DNA from 2 places in the Stenotrophomonas sp. STEN240 genome. Region 1 is predicted to be linked to the other one. Evidence: predicted binding sites of a transcription regulator. Region 1 holds the regulator's gene; the other holds the start of a gene.

Region 1 (5,408 bases):
GACAGCGTTTTGCTCTACGGGTTAAAAGCTGCCCTCACCCGCCCCGTCTTCGCGGGGCTCCCTCTCCCGCAGGCGGGAGAGGGGATGCGTGCTCCCGCAGGCGGGAGAGGGGATGCGTGATTGCAAGCTCAACTGGGGGTTTTGCTGCATCGCTTACCCTTGCCCTCCGCGCAGCCCATCCACATCCAGAATCAACGCCATGCGCCCATCACCAATCAAAGTGGCGCCGGCATAACCGTTCAGGCCGCGCAGTGCGCGCGGCAGTGGTTTGATCACCACTTCCTCGCGGCCACGTACCTGGTCCACCACCAGGCCGAAACGGGCTTCGCCCATCTGCAGCACGACGATGGTCAGCAGCGTCGCTGGCGCCGGGGTGACTCCCAGCCACTGGCGCAGGTCCAGCAATGCCAGGGTGTGGGATTTGCGGTCCAGCACGGCGCGGCCGTCAAACCAGCCCAGCGAGGTGGCCGGCGCATGCAGCACTTCCATTACCCGCGCCAGTGGCAGCGCGTAGACGTCGTCGCCGGCCTGCACCAGCAGGGTTGGCAGGATCGCCAACGTCAGCGGCACGCGGATCAGGAAACGGCTGCCACGGCCCAGCTCGGATTGGATCTGGATCTGGCCACTGAGTTCACGGATGCGTGACTGCACCACATCCATGCCAACGCCACGGCCGGAAATGTCGGTGACTTCCTGTTTGGTCGAGAAACCGGGCAGGAACACCAGGTGCAGGCATTCTTCGCTGGTCAGGCGGGCGGCTGCTTCCGGGTCGATCAACCCCTTGTCACGGGCCTTGGCGCGCAGGCGTTCGGGGTCGATGCCGGCGCCGTCGTCCTGCACTTCGATGCTGACGTAGTCGCCTTCCTGTTGAGCAGACAGGCGTACCCGGCCCATCCGTGGCTTGCCCTGGGCCTCACGTAGTTCGGGTGATTCCACGCCATGGTCGATGGCATTGCGCACCAGATGCACCAGTGGATCGGCCAGTGCTTCAACCAGGTTGCGGTCCAGCTCGGTATCGGCGCCGATCAATTCCAGATCGACTTCCTTGTGCAGCGAACGGGCCACGTCGCGGGCGACCTTGGGGAAACGCGAGAACACCTTGCCGACCGGCTGCATGCGGGTACGCATGACCGCCGACTGCAGGCGTGCGGTGGCGATATCCAAAGTGGAAACTGCGCGGTCCAGTTCTTCGTCCTTCAAGCGCACGCGCAGGGTCTTGAGCCGGTTGCGCGCCAGCACCAGTTCGCCGATCAGGTTGACGATGGCGTCCAGGCGCTTGGTGTCCACGCGCACGGTGTGCTCGGGCTCGGCGGCTTTGGCGGCTGCCGGTTTGGCGGCAGCTGCTGCCGGGCGCGGTGCGGGCGCAGCAGCACGCGGCGGGGCGGGCTTGGGCGCCGCTGCTGCCGCAGGAACAGCGTGTACGGCCACTGCACCGGGTGCAGCACCGCCATGCAGCTTGTCGAGCAGGGCCTCGAATTCGTCTTCGTCGATCAGCTCATCGCCGGCCTTTGCCGCAGCGATGGGCTGGGCACCGGGCGTGCCGCTGCCGTGCAGCTCGTTGAGCAGGGCTTCGAACTCGTCTTCGCTGATCAGCTCGCTGCCACCTGCAGACGCGGCGACCGGCTGCGCGACTGCAACGACCGGTGCAGCACCGACATCGAACTGGGCGATCAGCGCCGCAGGTGCATGCTCCGGTTCGGTGCCCGAAGACACCGCGTCGAGCATGGCCTGCAGCCAGTCCAGCGATTGTTGGGCGGCATCGAAATGATGGGCCAGCAGTTCAGCCTTGCCGGCACGCGCCATGCCCAGGGTTTCCTCGGCGGCGTGGCACAGCTCCACCATCGGATGGATCGCCAGAAAACCGGCGCCGCCCTTGAGCGTGTGGAAGCCGCGGAACACGGCGTTGAGCTGCTCGCTATCGTGCGGTGCCTGTTCCAGCGTCACCAGCTGTTCGCCGAGGCGATCCAGGATCTCCTGCGCTTCGAGGATGAAGTCGGCGGCGATGTCGTCGGCAAATGCACTCATGGCTTACAGCCCCAGGTCCGAGAGCAGGTCGTCAGCATCCACCTGCGACACGGCGTGGCGGTCCAGGCCATTGACGGCCGGGCCGGCCAAGCCCTGGTTGCGGGCGTCTTCTTCCGGCGGCGGCAGGCCGAGCGCGCCGAAGCCTTCGTGCACGCGGCGGACGATGCCAACCACCCGGCGGATGATCTGCCCGGTAAGGTCCTGGTAGCTCTGGGTCAGTGCCACTTCGGTAAGGTTGTGGCGGATGCGCTCAAGGATTTCGCCCTGTTCGGCATTGAGCCCGTCGCTGCGCAGACGCTCTGTGAGCGCCCGGCATTCTTCGGCCAGATCAAGTGTGCGATGGGTGGCCTGTTCGGTCATCTGCACCACGTGGTCCAGGCGCGCGCAGGCGTCGTCCAGCTCGCCGGCTTCGCTGGGTACGCTGGGCAGTTCGCCCAATGCCTGGCCCAGCTCGCGCGCGAGCCGGCCCAGGCCGGACATCATCGGTTGTGCACGCAACGCAGCCAGTGCGTCGATTTCCCTGCGCCAGCCGGCTTCGTCGCCGCTTTCCAGTGCTGCCAGTGCGTCCTGCAGGCGCTGCACCAGGGCCGATTTGTCGCTCAATTCCCCGAGCTGGTTCATCAGGCGCTCGCAGCCAGGCGTTCGAAGATCTTGCCGAGCTTTTCTTCCAGCGTCTGCGCGGTGAATGGCTTGATGATGTAGCCGTTCACGCCGCTCTGCGCGGCCTCGATGATCTGCTCACGCTTGGCTTCGGCGGTGACCATCAACACCGGCAGGGTTTTGAGCTTGGCATCGTTGCGGATCGCCTTGAGCAGCTCGATGCCGGTCATCACCGGCATGTTCCAGTCGGTCACGACGAAATCAAACGGCTGGCTCTGCAGCAGCGACAGCGCGGCATGCCCGTCCTCGGCTTCGGCGGTATTGGTGAAGCCCAGATCGCCGAGCAGGTTCTTGACGATGCGACGCATCGTCGAGAAGTCGTCAACGATCAGGATGCGCATGTTCTTGTTCAAAAGACTTTCCTCTTCATGGTTCCTCAAGGCCGGCGTCGGCCGCCTCGAAAATCTTCAGCCGCCCGCGCAGGCGCAGCATGGCTTGGCCGTGGATCTGACAGACGCGGGATTCGCTTACGCCCAATACCGCGCCGATTTCCTTCAGGTTCAATTCCTGCTCGTAGTACAGCGACAGCACCAGCTGCTCACGCTCGGGCAGATGGCCGATGGCCTTGCCCAGCTCGGCGCCGAACTGGCTGCGCTCCAAAACCTGCTGCGGATTGGGGCCGCCGGTGGTCGGGGTATCCAGTTCGCCCTGGTCTTCGATGCGCGATTCCAGGCTCAGCACCTGGCCGCGCGAGGCGTCTTCGACCAGCCGCATGTAATCGGGCAGGGGCAGCTCCATCGCCTCGGCCACTTCGCTGGCGCTGGCCGAACGGCCGGTACTCTGCTCCAGGCGGCGAATGGTGGCGGCGGCGTCACGGGCCCGGCGGTGCACCGAGCGCGGCACCCAGTCGCCACGGCGGATCTCGTCGATCATCGAGCCGCGGATGCGGATGGATGCATAGGTCTCGAACGAGGCGCCCTGTTCGGCGTCGTAGCTGCGCGAAGCTTCGATCAGCCCCATCATGCCGGCCTGGATCAGATCGTCGACCTCGACGCTGGCGGGCAGGCGCGCGGCCAAATGGTGGGCGATGCGGCGGACCAGGTCGGCGTGGCGGGCGATGCAGTCATTGGCCGCGTTGCGCTGGACTTCACGGTATTGGGCGGCTGCATTGTTCATGCCTTCACCTTCTGCTGGATGATGCGTTCCAGGAAGAACTCAACGCCGCCGCGCGGAGCGGTTGGGGCTTGCCAGCGCGCGGTGCGACGGGCGATTTCGTTGATGGCCAGCGATGCCGGCGCGGAAGGGTAGAGCTTGACCACCGGCTGCTGGCGCTGCACCGACAGGCGCAGCCAGTCGTCCTGCGGCACGCAGCCCAGGTAATTCAGCGAGACATCGATCAGGAACTTCTCGCAGACCCGCACCAGCTTTTCGTACAGGGCGCGGCCTTCGTTCGGGTCGCGGACCATGTTGGCCACCACCTGGATGCGGTCCACGCCGCGCTCGCGCGAGAGCACCTTGATCAGTGCGTAGGCGTCGGTGATCGAGGCCGGCTCGTCACAGACCACCACCACGGTGTCCTGGGCGGCCTGGCAGAAGGTCAACACGCTGTCGGTGATGCCGGCGGCAGTGTCGATGATCATCACATCAAGGTCGCGTTCGAGCTCGGAGAACACATTGACCAGGCCAACGTGCTCAGCTGGCTGCAGCTCGGCCATGTGCCGGCGGCCGGAAGCGGCTGGCACTACCAGCACGCCGTTCGGGCCTTCGATGATGACTTCTTCCAGCGTGGCGCGCCCGGCGACCAGGTCGGCCAGGGTGTGCTTGGGCTGCAGGCCCAGCACCACGTCGATATTGGCCAGGCCCAGGTCGGCGTCCAGCAGCAGCGTACGTTTGCCCATGCCTGCCAGTGCCACGGCCAGATTGGCCGAGACATTGGTTTTACCCACACCGCCCTTGCCGCCGGTCACCGCGATGGTGCGTACCGGGCCGGCCGGTTCGTGCCGGGTAGCCGACAGCGGGAAGGTGTTGGTCAGCTTGGCGTACTCACGCGACTGCATTGTTCAACTCCGTGTTGCAGGGCATATCGGCCGCCCGGCGCAAATCTTCAAGGCGAAGTACCAGATTTGCGGCAGAGGCCCGATAAAGGTCTTCCGGAACGTCCTGACCGTCGGTTACCCAGGTGATCGGCAGGCGATGGTCGACTGCCACCGACAGGGCCGAACCGAAGCGGCCGGTCTCGTCCAGCTTGGTCAGCACCACGCCCTGCGGGTTGGCGGCGCTGAAGCGGCGCACCACTTCGTCCATGTCCTGGAAAGCAGTGTTGGCCGGCAGCACCAGCAGGGTGCGGATCTGGCCGGCGGCGCGCAGCCACTGCAGCTGGGCGGTGAGGGCGCGGTCGCGCTGGCCCAGACCGGCGGTGTCGATCAAGACCAGCTTGTAGTCGGCCAGCTTCTGCAGCAGCTGGTTCAGATCGGTGCCGCTGTTGGCCTCGTGCACGGCGATGCCGAGCTGGCGGCCAAAGCCGTACAGCTGCTCGCGGGCGCCGATGCGCTGGGTATCGGTGGTGACCAGGGCCACGTCGCGGGCGGCATGGGCTTCGGCAAAGCGCGAGGCCAGCTTGGCGATGGTGGTGGTCTTGCCGGCACCGGTGGGGCCGACCAGGGCGATGACGCCGCCGGTTTCCATCGGATCGACCGGGGCAATCGGCAGCTTCTTGGAAATCAGCCCCAGCATCAGGCCACGGGCACGGCTGGGATCGATATCGGCTGGAATCTGGGTGGCGA
Region 2 (5,408 bases), on a different contig from region 1:
CGGCACTACACGGCCAAACGCCTGCCGAGTATGGCTCGGCACTACAGGGTCAGTGCGTGCCTGCCGGCGGCGGCACCACCTGCTGGCCCACGCCGCTGGGCACCGTGTCGTAATAGCGATTGGTACGCGTATCCAGCACCCGGCCCGGGCTGGTCTGGCGCATATGCGGCGCCGGCTGGCCCTTGCTGTCGTAGATCGGCCGCGCAGGCTGCGCCGGCTGCACGATCGGCTTCACCTTCGGAGCCGGTTTGGGCGGCTTGACCGACGGCGGACGCACCCCCTGCGGCTCCCGCGGCGTGGATGGCGGCAGCTGCGGTGGCGGCAAGGTCACCGGGCGCGTCGCCGTCGGTGCCGGTGGCTGCTTCAGCTGTGCCTGCAGCACCAGCGGCCAGGCCACCAGCAATGCCATCACCAGATACAACGCCCGTTTCATCGGCCCCTCCTGTTGTTGCACGTAGAAGCATGCGCCGGCACAGCTTGCGCGGCGATGAATGCGCCCTTGGACTGGCGCCGGCCCGCCCCTACCATTGATACCTGCCCCACGGATTCCGCGCCATGACCGCTTTCGACCTCAGCCCTCCCAGCCCCGCCCAGCGCGACGCCCTTGTTGCCGGCCTCAGCGCCGAGGAGCAGCGCGTACTGTTACAGCACGGCACCGAGGCACCGTTCTGCGGCGTATTCCTGGATAACAAACGTGACGGCGTGTACTGCTGCCGGATGTGTGCCCTGCCGCTGTTCCGTTCCAGCACCAAGTTTGATTCGGGCACTGGCTGGCCAAGCTTCTTCGCCCCCTTCGACCCGGCGCATGTGCGCGAGATCCGCGACATCAGCCACGGCATGATCCGCACCGAGATCGTCTGTGCCCGCTGTGGCAGCCATCTGGGCCATGTATTCCCGGACGGCCCACCGCCGACCTTTGAACGGCATTGCCTGAACTCGGTATCGCTGGGTTTCGTAGAGAACGGCCAGCCCTACCCTGACCCGCTGCAGCGCGGCGGTGCCGAGGCACAGCCAGCGGCCTAGCCCGTAGTGCCGAGCCATGCTCGACAGAAGCTTTACCGCCGTAGTGCCGAGCCGTGCTCGGCAGGGGCTTTACCGTTGTAGTGCCGAGCCATGCTCGGCAGAAGCTTTACCGGTAGAGCCTCAGCCGAGCATGGCTCGGCTCTACAAGGGCAGGTTGCTGAATCCGCCAAACAAGGCAGGGCTCTACAGATTCTGCTCTGACGGCCGACAACGGGATATCCCCATCCCCGCGTCTGTTCCCCATGCTCATCATCGTCGGCCTGCTCATTGTCATCTTCGCTGTCCTGGGCGGTTACGTCGGTGCGCACGGCCGCCTGGCCGCGCTATGGCAACCCTACGAGCTGGTCATCATCGGCGGCGCGGCGCTGGGTGCGTTCCTGATCGGTACGCCGCTCAAGACCGTCAAGCAGACCCTGCGCGCCACCGTCAGCGTGTTCAAGGGCCCGCAGTACAAGCGCCAGGACTATCTGGACGTGCTCAGCCTGCTCTACGAACTGCTCAACAAGGCGCGCCGCGAAGGCTTCATGGCGCTGGAAGAGCATGTCGAGAACCCACAGGACAGCGCGGTGTTCGCCAACTACCCAAAGGTGCTGGCCGACCATCACCTGCTGGACTTCATCACCGACTGCCTGCGCCTGATGATCGGCTCCAACATCGAGCCGCATGAGCTGGAACCGCTGCTGGAACTGGAGCTGGAAAAGCACCACCACGAGGCGCTGGAACCGGCCCACGTGCTCAACAAGGTGGCCGATGGCCTGCCCGGTTTCGGCATCGTCGCCGCGGTGCTGGGCATCGTCATCACGATGGGTGCCATCGGTGGTGACATCAAGGAAGTGGGTGCGCACGTGGCCGGTGCGCTGGTTGGTACCTTCCTCGGCATCCTGCTCGGCTATGGCTTCATCGGCCCGCTGGCCGCGGCGGTGGAAGCGCGCGCCGAACAGGACGCACGCATCTACGAATCGGTGAAGACCGCGCTGCTGGCCTGCCTGCGCGGCTACAACCCGAAGATCGCGCTGGAATTTGCCCGCAAGACCGTGCCGTCGGCATTGCGCCCGGGCTTCAGCGAGTTCGAACAGCATCTGAAGTCGGTCAAGTAAGGCGCCACGCATATGACCGAGAACACCAAACCCACGGTGATCGTGCGCCGGGTGAAGAAAGTCCAGGGCGGCGGCCACCACGGCGGTTCGTGGAAAGTGGCCTACGCCGACTTCGTCACCGCGATGATGGCCTTCTTCCTGGTGCTGTGGCTGATGGCCGCCACCACCAAGCCCGAGCGCGCGGCGATCTCCGAATACTTCCGCAACCCCAGCCCACTGGCTGGCAGCAGCAGTACGCCTGCACCCGGCATGGCCGGCCCCGGCGGCGCCAGTACCTCGATGATCAAACTCGGCGGCGCCACCGATGTGTCGCGCGGCACCAGCAATGACCCGTTCCAGAACAAGCAGGAAGCGGTGCCGACGCCGGTGCAGGAACGCGAGCGCGACCGGCAACGACTGGAGGCACTGAAGCAGGAGCTGCAGGAAGCGATCAGCAAGAGCCAGGCGCTGGAGCCGTTCAAGGACCAGCTGCTGCTGGACATCACCCCTGAAGGCCTGCGCATCCAGATCGTGGACAAGCAGAACCGGCCGATGTTCGACCTCGGCAGCGCGCGCCTGATGCCGTATACCAAGACGATCCTGCTGGAGCTGTCGCACTTCATCAACCAGGTGCCCAACCACATCAGCATCACTGGCCACACCGACACCACCGCCTATTCCACCCAGCTCGGCTACGGCAACTGGGAGCTCAGTGCCGACCGCGCCAACGCCGCGCGACGCACCCTGCTGGAAGGTGGCATGGAGGAGATCAAAGTGGCGCGCGTGGTCGGCCTGGCCTCCTCGGTGCTGTTCGACAAGATCAACCCGCAGAACCCGATCAACCGCCGCATCAGCATCGTGGTGATGACCAAGGAGGCCGAGGCCGCGGCGCTCAATGAGACCGCCACGCTGGCCTTGCCGCCCACTGCGTCAGCAGAGCTGGAAGTGGATGGGGTGCCTTCGGCGGTGGAGTGAGGGCTGTTGCTCTCTCGGCGATCGGAGACCTGAAGCTACCCCTCCCCAGCCCTCCCCTTGGCCTGCGGCCAAAGGGAGGGGGCGAAAGCGGGCCTGCGCCCAGATTTCGCCGGGCTGCACGAACAGCCCCCTCCCTTTCGCGCAGCGAAGGGGAGGGTTGGGGAGGGGTGATTCCAGCATTCACCCCACAGGATGAAACCTCCCTGCCCAGCCCCAGCAAACGCCAAACCGGCTTGGCGCCTACAATAGGCATCGTTTTCCACTAGCCGAATCCCATGTCCAAGCTCTCCAAAGCCAAGCGCGACAAGCGCAAGAAGCAGGCCCCGCGCCGTCCATTCGCCCGTCTCAACAGCCAGCAGCAGGTGCAGAACCACGCTGTGCTGGTGAATGAAGAAGGTCAGGTCGTGGCCGCCATCGGCCTGCAGGGCACCGAATGGCTGCTGTCCATCGGCGGCCAGACCATGGGCAATGCCGACAACCCGGTGCCGATGCTGGCCATGCTCAAGCACCTGGCCAATGTGCAGGAAAAGGAAGGCCGCAAGGTCACCCTGGAGTACTCCGCAGCGCTGCAGCAGATGATCGACGACCTGGCCGCCGACGAAGGCAAGACCGCCGACGACTACCTGGCAAACCTGGTTTCCGAGTTTGAAGGCATCGAAGGCGAAGAGGCCACGGAAGTGGCTGACGACGCCATCGCCATTGCCGAAGAAGTGCCGGACGCTGAAGTCGACGCCGACGGCAAGCCCAAGGCCTGATCCAGGGCCGAACGTGACGGTCTATATCGACGATGCGGTACATCCCTGGCGCGGCGAGCGCTGGGCGCATCTGATGGCCGACACCTTGCCCGAGCTGCATGCGCTGGCGCAGCAGCTCGGGATCCCCCGCAGGGCGTTCCAGAACCGCCCCAGCGGCGTGCACTACGACGTGCCGGCGCCGCTGCATGCGCAGGCCATCGTGCTGGGCGCACAGGCGATATCGCGGCATACCGATCGCACACTGGTGCGGCGCGTGATTGCCAATGCGCGGGCGCTGTACCAGCCGGAATAAGTGCAGCGTAGTGCCGAGCCATGCTCGGCAAGGGGCTTTACCGGCAAACCTGATATGTAGAGCCGAGCCATGCTCGGCAGCAGCTCTACTAGTACTGCCCCAGCCGAGCATGGCTCGGCACTACACATGGACACTACTGGTAATGCCCCAGCCGAGCATGGCTCGGCTCTACACATGGACGCTACTGGTAACGCCCCAGCCGAGCATGGCTCGGCTCTACAGGGGCTGCGGGCTTAGAACGGGTCGCTGCCGGGGCGCACTTCCACGCCCAGCAACGAGCACAGCGCCAGCATCGCTTCGTCGTCACGGCTCAGGGCCACCCAGCCGGCGTAGGCGTCTTCACCGGTATTCCAGTTCCACACCGTGTAACCGTGCTCACGCAGGCGGTCATGGGCGGTGGTCATCAGCATGGGCACGTCCAGGTCGGCGGTGAAGTCTTCGTCATCGAAGTCGCCCCCCCAGGCAATGTCCAGGTTCCAGCGCACGGCCATTTCGTTCAGCGCGGCGACAAAGGAATCGGTGTCCTTCCAGTCCACGTAGAAACCTGAACGCCAGTCGATGGCATCCTTCAGGTCCCACAGCCATTGCTCGTCGCTGGAATCTTCCTCGGCGCCGGCGCGCGCTTCACGCCAGGCGTCGAACTGCGCCAGCGCGGCGTCTTCGTCACCGGGATTGATCAGCCACAGCAGGTTCCAGACCCGCGCCGGATGGTCGTCTTCGTCGAAGTCCGGTTGCAGTTCGTCAGAGTCTTCGTAATCGGCGCTGTTGTCAGGCATGAGGCGGTTTCCACTACGTAATGCCGCGCATTCTGCGGCCAGCGGCGCGCCAGCGAAAGCCTTGGCGCGTCACAGCGGGTATCCTTGCGCCCCGAAGAGGGCCACGGTGGCCTTCACTGAAGCACTGATATGAGCGATACCCCTCCCGATCATCTGGCGATCAACCCGCAGAGCCCGTTCCACAATGCTGAAGCCCTGCAGCGTGGTGTTGGCGTCCGTTTCAACGGCGTCGAGCGCGATGACGTGGAAGAGTATTCCGTGCAGGAAGGCTGGATCCGCGTACAGGCCGGCAAGGCCCGCGACCGCCGTGGCAACCCGATGACGCTGAAGATCAAGGGTACGGTTGAGCCGTATTTTCTTGAGTTGAAGAACGTTTAAAGCTTGAAAGCCTGCATGGCTAGCTAGGAGCCTGCCCTCACCCCAACCCCTCTCCCGTGAACGGGAGAGGGGCTCGGATTGTGGCGGCTCGTAGCGCACTAGCCCCTCTCCCGCTTGCGGGGTGAAAGGAGCA

The links. The regulator FliA, encoded in region 1, starts transcription of late flagellar genes. The targets are predictions, from matches to a motif close to TAAAGTTTNNCNNNCNNNGGCCGATAA.
Region 2: motA (flagellar motor stator protein MotA) is a predicted target of FliA. The motif match lies at 1,208-1,234, and genes of this name have one in related genera.

What each region holds. Positions count from the first base shown of each region.
Region 1 covers NZ_JBRRBO010000032.1:38,846-44,253, forward strand. Annotated here, with positions in the region: gene ACVOKO_RS13740 (chemotaxis protein CheA) at 154-2,025, opposite strand; gene ACVOKO_RS13745 (protein phosphatase CheZ) at 2,029-2,646, opposite strand; gene cheY (chemotaxis response regulator CheY) at 2,646-3,038, opposite strand; gene ACVOKO_RS13755 (RNA polymerase sigma factor FliA) at 3,052-3,801, opposite strand; gene ACVOKO_RS13760 (MinD/ParA family ATP-binding protein) at 3,798-4,682, opposite strand; gene flhF (flagellar biosynthesis GTPase FlhF) at 4,669-5,408, opposite strand, start outside.
Region 2 covers NZ_JBRRBO010000004.1:157,925-163,332, reverse strand. Annotated here, with positions in the region: gene ACVOKO_RS03420 (classical arabinogalactan protein 4) at 50-433, opposite strand; gene msrB (peptide-methionine (R)-S-oxide reductase MsrB) at 556-1,023, shown strand; gene motA (flagellar motor stator protein MotA) at 1,266-2,120, shown strand; gene motB (flagellar motor protein MotB) at 2,133-3,074, shown strand; gene ACVOKO_RS03400 (hypothetical protein) at 3,350-3,829, shown strand; gene ACVOKO_RS03395 (DUF4031 domain-containing protein) at 3,843-4,121, shown strand; gene ACVOKO_RS03390 (DUF6630 family protein) at 4,355-4,897, opposite strand; gene ACVOKO_RS03385 (DUF3297 family protein) at 5,027-5,275, shown strand.